Regions from separate parts of the Vibrio porteresiae DSM 19223 genome, predicted to be linked through region 1. Evidence: riboswitches for the same ligand, from Rfam matches in the RefSeq annotation. Region 1 holds a riboswitch; the other holds the start of a gene.
The links. A riboswitch is a leader RNA that binds a small molecule or an ion and turns the genes downstream of it on or off. The one in region 1 is predicted to bind cobalamin.

Region 1 (5,595 bases):
GATCACCCGTTTAAATTGCAGGCGATTGGCTTCTTGCAGCATGTAGCCGACAAAGTTGCTCATGTTCACAACCAAATCGCCGCTTAAATGCAGCTCATCGGTGACAAAGCGTTCGCCATGATTGCCCGGCACGAAAATGATTTCTTCCATGCCAAAGGCGCGTTTTTGCTCCAGCTCAATCGCAAGAGATCGTTTCCAGCTCTCTTCCGACATCGGCGTCACAATGCCCGTGGTGCCTATAATGGAAATGCCGCCTTCAATGCCCAACCGAGCGTTGTAGGTGCGCGTGGCACGCTCTTCTCCTTCTGGAGCAAAGATAACCACTTTTGCCCCTTGATTAGGGCCAATCACGCCGCGCACTTCTTGCTCGATGGTATGACGTGGCGTTTTATTGATTGCCGCCCAACCAATCGGTAGACCGACGCCTTTTTGCGTCACTACACCCACGCCTTCACCGCCGGTGATTTCAATGTCGGTGCTCTCTTCTAACAAGGACACACGCGCAAAAATCAACATGTCGTGAGTGGCATCCACATCATCGCCACCATCTTTGCGTATCGCCGCGGCCGCTTCATTGCCTTGAATGGAAGGCTCTTCCACATTCAAATTGAGCGTCACACCTGATGGCGTCACAATCGATACCTGATAGATCAGCTGTTGGCGCGCAATCATCAAGGCGGCTACTTTCGCCGCAGCCGTGGCGCACGATCCGGTGGTGTAACCTTTGCGATAAGCTTTACCGCGATGCCACACTAACTCCTCGCCGCCGGGGCTGGCACTGGCGCTAATCGGTGAGGCTTGCTGAGTCTCTTCGCTCATGCGTTTGCCTTATTGTGATTGGCTTGGGCTTTTGCATCGTCGGCTGCCATATCGCGAATGTGGTACAGCACTGCATTAATAATGGCTGCCGCCACATTGCTACCGCCTTTACGACCAAGCGCTGCAATGTGTGGGAAACGGCTTTCGTGCAGGGCTTGTTTTGATTCTGCTGCACCGACAAAGCCTACCGGCACACCAATGGCGATGGGCAAATCAGCTGCATCAAAACGCCCTTCATGACTGAGCAATTGGAACAACGCCGTTGGCGCATTACCAAACACGAACACATGGTTACCCTCTTCTTGCACCACTTTATCGACCGCAGCCATAGAGCGAGTAATCCCGTTGGCTTTGGCAATTTCGGCCACTTCTGGATCAGCGATATAACAGCGCGTTTCGCAGCCGTATTCGGCTAATAAGCGTTTGTTAATGCCTGATAACGCCATGGTGGTATCGGTGACTAAGGTGCAACCCGAGCGAATCGCTTGTTGCAATTTATCCAACACATCCGGTGAGAATTTTAAGATCTCCAACCAATCAAAATCCGCTGTGGTATGAATGGCGCGGGTGATGATCTTTTTCTCTAACTCATTGTGAAAACGGTACTCGGGAAACTCTTCCGCGATGATGCCGTCAATGATTTCAAAGCTTGTGCTTTCAATGAGTTGCGGCTGTTGAATAAAGGTCATAGTGATTCCCTAATGCATAATCCAAGAACAAAGTGTGAAAATAATCAGTGCGGCGCACGAAGCAACAAACAACATTTGGTTCGCATTGACGATGTCTTGCGGCTCAATATCGCGCTTAAGATCGCCAATCCATGGTTTTTCCACCATCTGACCAAAATAGCGATTTGGCCCACCCAATTGCACACCCAGCGCGCCTGCCACAGTCGCCTCTGACCAAGCAGAATTGGGGCTTTTATGCTGATAGCGATCGCGCCAGCCAATGTGCAGCGCACTACGCCAATCCAGTTTGAGCACCCACGCGGCGATGGTTAACAGCAACCAACCTAAACGTGCTGGGATAAGATTGAATAAATCATCCATCTTAGCCGAAACAAAGCCTAACTCGCGGTAACGGTCATTTTTGTAACCCACCATCGAATCGAGGGTATTGATCGCCTTGTAGGCCATCGCCAACGGCACGCCTCCAATGAACAGATAAAAGAGCGGTGCAATCACGCCATCGACACTGTTTTCCGCCACGGTTTCGACCGTGGCGCGAGTAATTTGCGGCGCTTCGAGTTGTGAAGTATCACGACCAACAATGTAGGAGAGCATGATGCGACTTTGGCCTAAATCCCCTTGTTCGAGGGGCTTCATCACATCCAAAGCGCAATCTTTGAGGCATTTACCCGCCAGTACCGTCAGTGCCAGCCAAAGCTCGACCGCCGATCCCAATAACCAGTGCCAATGGAACAGACTAAACAGCAAACCTTGCGTGACCGCGTAACTTCCACCAACGATCACCACCCATAAAATGCCACCTGCGATGTAGAGCCACTGCGGCTTTTCACCTAAGCTGCGCAGCCATTTCTCCATCCGGCTGATGGACGTTCCTATCCAACGAATCGGATGCGGCCAACTCGGCGGATCGCCAATCAGCCAATCGAGAAGAAACGCAAACCAGATGATGACGAGACTCATTTTGTTGCCTCTTGGGTTGAGTTAATACGCAACTGTTGCTGCTCTTTCGCCAGCGTAAACCAATGCTGAATCAGCTCGGGCTGCTGAGCAAAATGCAGGTGCAGATAGGTCGCTAAGGTATTACCGACTTGATAACCACCACCCCAACGCGAAATGATGTCACCATCGCGTTCTTTGGTCATATCGAACACGGGCTCAAGCTCGGTCGTAAACTCGGAATAGTGAAATTCGTGACCGCGTAACACAGTCTGTTGCGGACAAATCACTGTATTAACATTGGCTGTAGCAAAGCAATAACCAAAACGTTTCAATGACTTAGTCATCACACTACTGCCAGACAAAATCCCCACCATAGGGTGTGTGTCCCCGTTAGTATCGCTAAGGCTGTCGCCGAGATACATCAAGCCGCCACACTCGGCATAAATTGGGGTACCTTGTTGATGGAGGGTGCGCAGTGATGCAAGCATGCTGCTATTTTGCGCCAATTGTGCGCCATACGATTCAGGATAACCGCCGCCGATGTACACCAAATCACACTCGGGTACGGCGACATCTTCTAGAGGGCTAAAACGCACAATGGTCGCGCCCTGCTGCTCAAGTAAATCGAGGTTATCTTGATAATAAAAGTTAAACGCGTTGTCGTGCGCTAGCGCGACGGTTAAACCCAAGCCCGCTTGTGCAACCGGCGCTTCAGGTTCGGAAAAATCAAACTCACTAAAGCCTGCTTCTTGGTCGGCAATATCACTGATGGCGAGTAAGGCATCCAAATCGATGTGCTCTTCAATTGCCTTAGCAAGAGTTTGCCAATGTGGGTCAAAGCGTGACGATTCTTGCGCCGTCAACAAACCTAAATGGCGCTCAGGCAATTCGATTTCTGGCAACTTAGGTAGGCGACCTAATACGGGAATTTGGCAGTATTTTTCCACTGCCGCGCGAATCAAATCCAAATGGCTATCGGAATTGACGTTATTGAAAATTACCCCAGCGATATTGAGTTCAGGGTCGAAGTGTTGAAAACCCATCACGGTCGCTGCTGCCGAAGTAGACACCGCTCGTCCATCCACCACCAAAATCACCGGTAGATTCAAATCACGGGCAAGGCCTGCTGTGCTGCAATAATGCGGGTCGACGCCATAGCCATCGTAAAGGCCCATCACCCCTTCAATCACGGCGATATCGGCTTGGGAAGTATGAGAATAGAAAAGAGAACGCATGGTTTCTGCGGGCAGCATAAAGGCATCCAAATTACGCGATGCCACGCCACTGACACGAGTGTGCCAAGCGGTATCGATATAGTCCGGTCCGACTTTATAAGGTTGTACCGCTAAACCGCGATTGGTTAGCGCCTTTAATAGACCCAAAGTCATGGTTGTTTTTCCACAACCACTGTTTGTTCCGGCAATCACAAATGCTTTCATATTCCACCACAAGGTATGAGTAAGTCCTTGGCGGAGAGATCTGAAAAACAAGTGTTACAGCAACTCCCATACGGCAGCTCTGCTCGACTGTTTCCACTCTCTTCCCACCGAAGGAGTTTGGAGTTCATAGTGACTCGTCTTCTGGCTTAGCGTCATTCGCTTTGGCTCCTTCCCGTTTTCTACAAACAGTGGTTTTAGCCAAATTGTCAGCATTACAGCAGCGGGGGCTGCGGAGGATTCTCACCTCACTTCCGGTGCATCGCTCAAACGATGCGCATCTCTATGAAAAACGGATAAATAAACGTGCTACTATACCTCAAGCTTATCCCAAGCGACATGCGCTTTGCGCTGCATTGTTTACCTTCGTGACCCTTTCCATATAACCCTTGCTATGTAACCAAGCTAGGTATCCAAGTTATAGAACCAAGCACCTTTAATGTAACCAAGCACCAGCGCGCTAAAAGCGAATAACAGCACAAATTTTTAGCCAGATGTTGCACAACTGCATAATTACGCCAATCTCGCTAATATCGATGATCTATTGATGAACTTAAATCACCTTAATGGTCATCACTTTCTGTGCTGTTACACAAATTTGAAGTGCTACCATATTAATATTTGACCTAGTCAATCAATGATGTAGATCAACAGAATTTGGTTTTCTTGCCATCTTAGCCAAATTGCACAAAATAAATTCTTTCCGGAAAATCAAACGCTTTAAATATTTCACCACATTGGTGATTTCTTCGGCTAAATTGAATTTTATTCATCTACAAATTGAAATAATTTCATTTATTCGCGGCACTATTTTATTACTCTGTTTATTTCTCTATTTATTTTTTCGTAAATCGTTATTAACTGACACATTATTGTCGTGGCTCAAAAAAAGAGGCGATCAGCGGTGTTACTGTCAAACGCAGATACCAAATAACATCAATAAGATAGTGCTCGATAAACCATCGCAAGGCAGCATGATGGCTATCAAGGCTGAATAAAGAGAAATGTAACTATGCCAGGAAAAGTATGGCTCGTCGGAGCAGGCCCAGGAGATCCCACCCTTATCACAGTGAAAGGATTGCACTGCATCCGCCAAGCTGATGTCTTGGTCTACGACCGACTTGTGTGTAAAGAGTTGCTCAGTGAAGCAAGTGCGCAATGTGAAATGATCAATGTGGGCAAAACCCCTAACTTTCATCCTATACCACAAGAAGAAATCAATAATATCTTGATAAAACATGCACTTCAGGGGCAGAATGTTGTTCGGCTAAAAGGTGGCGACCCCTACGTGTTTGGTCGCGGTGGTGAAGAAGCAGAAGCGCTGATCCCACACCAAATCCCGTTTGAAGTGGTGCCGGGTATCACCTCTGCGATTGGTGGCTTGGCCTATGCGGGCATTCCTGTCACCCATCGTGATTGCGCCTCTTCTTTTCATGTGATTACCGGACATCGTAAAGAAGGCAAAGATCAGGTTGATTGGTCACAATACGCCAAACTCGATGGCACCTTAGTAGTGTTGATGGGCATGAGCCAACTGGACCACATCTGTCAGTCGCTGATGTTATGTGGCAAAGAGGCCTCAACGCCGGTTGCCGTTGTTCGCTATGCATCACGTAAAGAACAACAAGTGGTGTGCGGTAACCTAGACAGTATCGCCACCTTGGTGCAAGACGCTGGATTACGCTCTCCTGCCCTGATTGTTATCGGTAAGG
Region 2 (5,595 bases), on a different replicon from region 1:
TTTATATTAACCCACTTGAAACGTATGAAAACTGAACGGACGTAACACAGTGGTCAGGATCACGCTGTTATTTTTTTAAACGGGAATGTGTTTAGTTTACTTTCATCTAAGTTGCTAATAGTCACTCTGCAGGTGATTTATCTGCCATCATCAAAATTTGATGTTAAATAACAGCGAGTTGTCTCAATGGGTAGATCAAGCGTTTACCGAATCAGGCAACTTATTTTGTTACTTAGACAATGCGCGTAATCAGGTTATAGTATGGTTCATAGTTTCCTTAATCGAGAAATGATTCCCTATGAAATCCACAGGAATCCGCGCCCAGCAAAAAGAAAAGACTCGTCGTTCGCTTATTGACGCGGCATTTAGTCAATTGAGCGCCGAAAGAAGTTTCTCGAACCTAAGTCTTCGAGAAGTTGCTCGGGAAGCTGGTATAGCACCTACCTCATTTTATCGTCACTTTAAAGATATGGACGAATTGGGCCTGACCATGGTGGACGAAGGCGGCTTGCTATTGCGTCAACTTATGCGCCAAGCTCGTCAACGGATTGTGAAAGAGGGCAGTGTCATTCGAACATCGGTTGAAACTTTCATGGAGTTTATCTCTAATAGCCCTAACGTATTTCGTTTATTACTTCGTGAACGCTCTGGCACCTCTTCTGAGTTTCGTGCAGCAGTTGCCAGAGAAATTCAGCATTTCTCTGCTGAGTTGGCTGAATATCTTGTTGCTATGGGGATGCATCGTTCTGAGGCTGAAACACAGGCAGAAGCATCGGTTACTTTGGTGTTTTCTTCCGGAGCTGAGGCGTTAGATCTCAATCGCCAAGAGCGAGAAGAATTGGCTATTCGCTTAATTAAGCAGTTACGAATGATTGCCAAAGGGGCACATTGGTATCGCAAAGAACGTGAACACAATTTAGTAAAGGATGAATAAAATGTCGGCGCAAAATGACAAATCCAATCCAGGTTCGGAAAGAAAAACGCTGGTCCTAGCGCTTATTGCGGGGATGTGTGGGGATGCCATTTTATCTTGGCTTACAATGAGCGAGGTTTCGTTCTCTATCTTTCCGTTGATTGCTCTAGTATTAACGCTACAAGCTCTTTATCAAGAATATTTACGTCATCCTATCGCAGAGGATGTCCCTCTAGTCGGACTGGCATGTTTTTTTGTCGGTGCATTCGGCCATTCGGCATTTCTGAAGGCTCAGTATCCAGAGGCAGGGTCTAACTTCTTTTCTCTGATTATTCTGCTGGTGTTGGTGTTATGGATTGGTAAGAAGCTCGGGTTTCTGTCACGCAAAGAGAACAAATAAAAAAACGAGCCGCTGGCTCGTTTTTTTATGAAATGGAAGAAACTACTTTCTTTCCAAGAAGACACCGGCTTCCATATGGTGGGTATATGGGAACTGATCAAATAGAGCGAAGCGAGTGACTTTATGTGTCTCACTCAGTACTTCTAGGTTTTCTTTAAGTGTTTCTGGGTTACATGAAATATACATAATGCGTTCGTAACCTTGGACCATTTTGCACGTGTCGATATCCATGCCAGAGCGTGGAGGATCGACAAAAATGGTATTGCAGTTGTAGCTTTTTAGATCAATACCATTATCTGCTAGACGACGAAATTCGCGTTTTCCTTCCATTGCTTGGGTAAACTCTTCTGCGGACATTCGGATGATCTGCACATTATCAATCTTGTTCGCAGCAATATTGTACTGGGCTGAATCAACAGAAGGTTTGGCCAACTCTGTCGCTAATACTCGGTCAAAGTTTTGTGCAAGTGCTAATGAGAAGTTACCATTACCGCAGTACAGTTCAAGTAAGTCACCTTGGCTACCCTGAGTACAATCAACGGCCCATTCCAACATTTTCTGTGCCACTGAGCCATTAGGCTGAGTAAAGCTATTTTCTACTTGTTGATAGATGTATGGCTGACCATTTACGTGCAATTTTTCTACTACGTAATCGCGATCCAAAACAATCTTCATCTTACGCGCACGACCGATCAGGTTAACGTTGTAACCCTCGTCAGTGAGTGTTTGCTTTAGTGCTTTCGCCAAATCAATCCAATCTTGTTCCAATTGACGGTGATACAGCAGAGAAACAAGAATTTCACCGCTTAAAGTAGATAGAAAGTCGACTTGGAAGAGCTTACGACGCAATACATCTTCTTTCTTCAACTCTTCGACCAGGCGTGGCATCAGTTGATTGATCAGTTCGCTTGCTGCAGGAAATTGATCAACGCGGTACTTTTCACGAGTTTCTTGGTTGAACATGATGTAGTAAAGGTCTTCACCTTCATGCCATACACGAAACTCAGCACGCATACGATAAAACTGACTTGGAGACTCGAATACTTCTAACTCGGGTACGTTATACGGAGCAAACATCTCATTCAGACGAGAGACTTTTTCTGCTAACTGTTCAGAGTAGCGGTTAGGGTTGACATCAAGAGTCGCCATTACATTACCTTTTTATGGTGTGCGTTATTTCAGAGCGCAGATTTTATTCAATACCAGGCTCATGTCCAGTTTTGTCCCACTCTTATTCATCCAATTATGTAAAAAAGAATAATCTAATAAATCTTTTCTAGACAATATTAGAATAGCTCCATAGTATCGCAGATAAGTTGGTGTAATTTAGATGCCTAGACGGCTATTTATTACTTAAAAGGGAATCTGGTGTAACTCCGGAACTGACGCGCAGCGGTAATAGAGAACGAAAGCTCATTTGATGACACTGCTTTTTGTGGGAAGTCGAGTAAGTAGGATAACAGCTCTTAAGTCCGAATACCTGCCAACAGCTGAGATAAAAGAGGCATATAGCCCAGACTCAGTGACTTTAACGCGATCTAGGAAAAAGTAATGAAAAAGTCTCTTCTCGCAATGGCAGTGGTGTCATCTGTGTCGTATGCACCTGTCTCTCTTGCTCAACAAACTCAATCGGATGAAACAGTGGTCGTCACTGCGAACCGATTTGCTCAAACAGTAAAATCAACAACGGTTCCTGTCGAAGTGGTTACTCGACAAGACATCGAACGTATCCAAGCTAATAATCTACTGGAAGTCCTAAGAACCCTACCTGGCGTGCAAGTTGCCACTAATGGCGGTTATGGACAAAGCCAGAGTTTATTTGTGCGTGGTACCAATTCGAATCATGTTCTCGTTCTAATTGATGGAGTACGTTTTGGTAGTGCGACATCTGGCACGGCAGCTATTTCTGCTATCCCGTTAGTTGGTGTGGAACGGATAGAGTTTTTACGTGGTAGTCGAGCAGCATTGTATGGTTCTGATGCCATTGGTGGTGTGATTAACATTATCACCGCAACTACTGGTTCAGAGCATAAAGTGACAGCAACTGCTGGTAGTGATAACTACTACTCTGGTCAATTACTCACATCAGGTAATGTGAGTAAGAAGCTTCATATGTCTCTTGGGTTGTCAGGGGTTGATACTGATGGATATTCAGTAAAAACTTCTGAACCAGATAGAGATGGCTATCGTGCTAAAAGTGCGACGACCAATGTGCATTATCAAGTGAATGATAACTGGGATGCTGGTTTATTGGTAATGACGGAAAAAGGTAACGTGGAATACGATGGTTATTATAACCGTGGTGACGAAACCTTATATAACATTGTTACTCGCCTAAATTATCGTGATTCAGATTGGCAATCTCGCTTAACAGCAAGCACTAACCAAGACAAGTCCGATAGTTTCTCATCATCGTCAAAGGGGCGCTATCAGACTAATCGTCATGAATTTTCCTTTGATAACCAATATGCTCTAACGGAGGCTCTATCCCTCGGTGGCGGTATTAACTGGTATAAAGATGACGTTTCTCAATCGTCTGTTGCTTATGATGAAGGTTCTCGCTCTAACCTAGGTGTGTACTTAAATTCACTTTATCAGCTAGAAAAGTACGATGTCGAAGCAGCGGTTCGCAGCGATGATAACCAACGTTACGGTCAAAATACGACGTGGCAGTTGGGGGCAGGGTATAAGGTTAATAGTATTTATCGTGTCACGGCTAACGTTGGTACTGCATTTAAAGCCCCAACCTTTAACCAGCTCTATTATCCAAATTACGGCAATCCAGATATCAAACCCGAGAAATCAACTAACTATGAAGTTGGTATGACGGCAAACTACGATATCGCCGATGTCAGTCTGAATGTTTATCGTAATGAGCTGACTGACATGATTGGCTCATCTCCATTACAGAACTATGGTGAAGTCACCATCAATGGCGTTGAAGTAGGGAGCTCTTTTGCTACTGGACCACTAGAGCATAAGGTTTCTTACGATTTTACCGATGCGGAAGATAAAGACACGGGTAAAGAATTAGCTCGTCGTGCGAAACACGGTGCTAAGTGGAACGTAATTTACCAGTTGGAGCAATGGTCATTCAACGTGGATTACCTATTCCAAGGTAAACGCTATGATGATTCAAGCAATGACGATAAATTGGGTGCTTATTCACTTGTCGACATTTCTACTGCATACCATTTTATTAATGGCGTAACCCTTTCTGGCAAAATTGGTAATTTGTTTGATAAGGAATACCAAACAGCTAAAGGGTATGAAACTCCCGATCGTAAGTATTACGCAACGGTTAGCTACCAGTTCTAAAATGCTTAATGAGAAAACCGCCTTTTGGCGGTTTTTTTATCTCTGCTTGACCATTGCGATGAGGGAAAGAGAGAGTATGATCAACGCGGATTTAATGATTGAGCCAATAACCTGTGACTAATACCAATCGACACAAGATTCTTATTTTTGACTCTGGAGTAGGTGGGCTATCTGTTTACCAGCAGATCCAAAAACGCTTACCCCAACTGGATGTTATCTATTTCTTTGACAATGAAGCTTATCCCTATGGGGAGTTATCCCAAGATGTATTAATCGATAGGGTGGAGTTGTTCGTTACGGATTTGGTGAAAAAAGAACAGATCGATTTGGTTGTGATTGCATGTAATACCGCAAGTACCATCGTGCTACCTAGATTGCGAGCGCAATTGACTATTCCTGTCGTTGGTGTTGTACCAGCAATAAAACCAGCATCGTTACTTGCTAATGTTGCAGTGGGTTTGATCGCTACCCCAGCGACAGTCACTAGACAATATACTCATGATTTAATCCAACACTTTTCTCAAGATAAAAAAGTGGAATTGTTAGGTTCAACTCGCCTAGTCGATATGGCTGAAGAAAAACTGCGTGGGCAGGCAATAGACCTACAAGAACTGAGTGAAATATTGCAACCCTTGATTGGTTTAATTGATGTGGCTGTACTTGGCTGTACACACTTCCCTTTGATTAAAGATGAAATACAAACTGTATTGGGAAGCAATGTTACGCTGGTGGACTCTGGAGAGGCTATCGCAAGAAGAGTCGAATCACTACTGTTTCAGAATGAAGGCATTCCCCATACAAGCAGCCTTTACCAACCACTAAACAAAATACTGAGTAGCGCACCACCTTGGAAGGAAGGTGCGCTTAATGAAAGATTGTCTTTATTAGGTTTCTCACCTATTCAGACATATCCTCTTCATTTGGATGTTTAGGATCATTAGCTACACGTACTTTTAAAGTCCGC

Region 2: linked by a shared signal. The riboswitch ahead of OCV11_RS15900 (TonB-dependent receptor domain-containing protein) and the one ahead of OCV11_RS20470 (cobyrinate a,c-diamide synthase) in region 1 are both predicted to bind cobalamin.

What each region holds. Positions count from the first base shown of each region.
Region 1 is NZ_AP024896.1:854,134-859,728, reverse strand. Features, by position in the region: gene cbiD (cobalt-precorrin-5B (C(1))-methyltransferase CbiD) at 1-819, opposite strand, end outside; gene OCV11_RS20480 (cobalt-precorrin-8 methylmutase) at 816-1,508, opposite strand; gene cbiB (adenosylcobinamide-phosphate synthase CbiB) at 1,518-2,468, opposite strand; gene OCV11_RS20470 (cobyrinate a,c-diamide synthase) at 2,465-3,886, opposite strand; cobalamin riboswitch at 4,001-4,183, opposite strand; gene cobA (uroporphyrinogen-III C-methyltransferase) at 4,896-5,595, shown strand, end outside.
Region 2 is NZ_AP024895.1:3,471,902-3,477,496, reverse strand. Features, by position in the region: gene fabR (HTH-type transcriptional repressor FabR) at 299-934, shown strand; gene OCV11_RS15910 (YijD family membrane protein) at 936-1,313, shown strand; gene trmA (tRNA (uridine(54)-C5)-methyltransferase TrmA) at 1,356-2,462, opposite strand; cobalamin riboswitch at 2,614-2,815, shown strand; gene OCV11_RS15900 (TonB-dependent receptor domain-containing protein) at 2,865-4,631, shown strand; gene murI (glutamate racemase) at 4,745-5,563, shown strand; gene OCV11_RS15890 (RNA recognition motif domain-containing protein) at 5,529-5,595, opposite strand, start outside.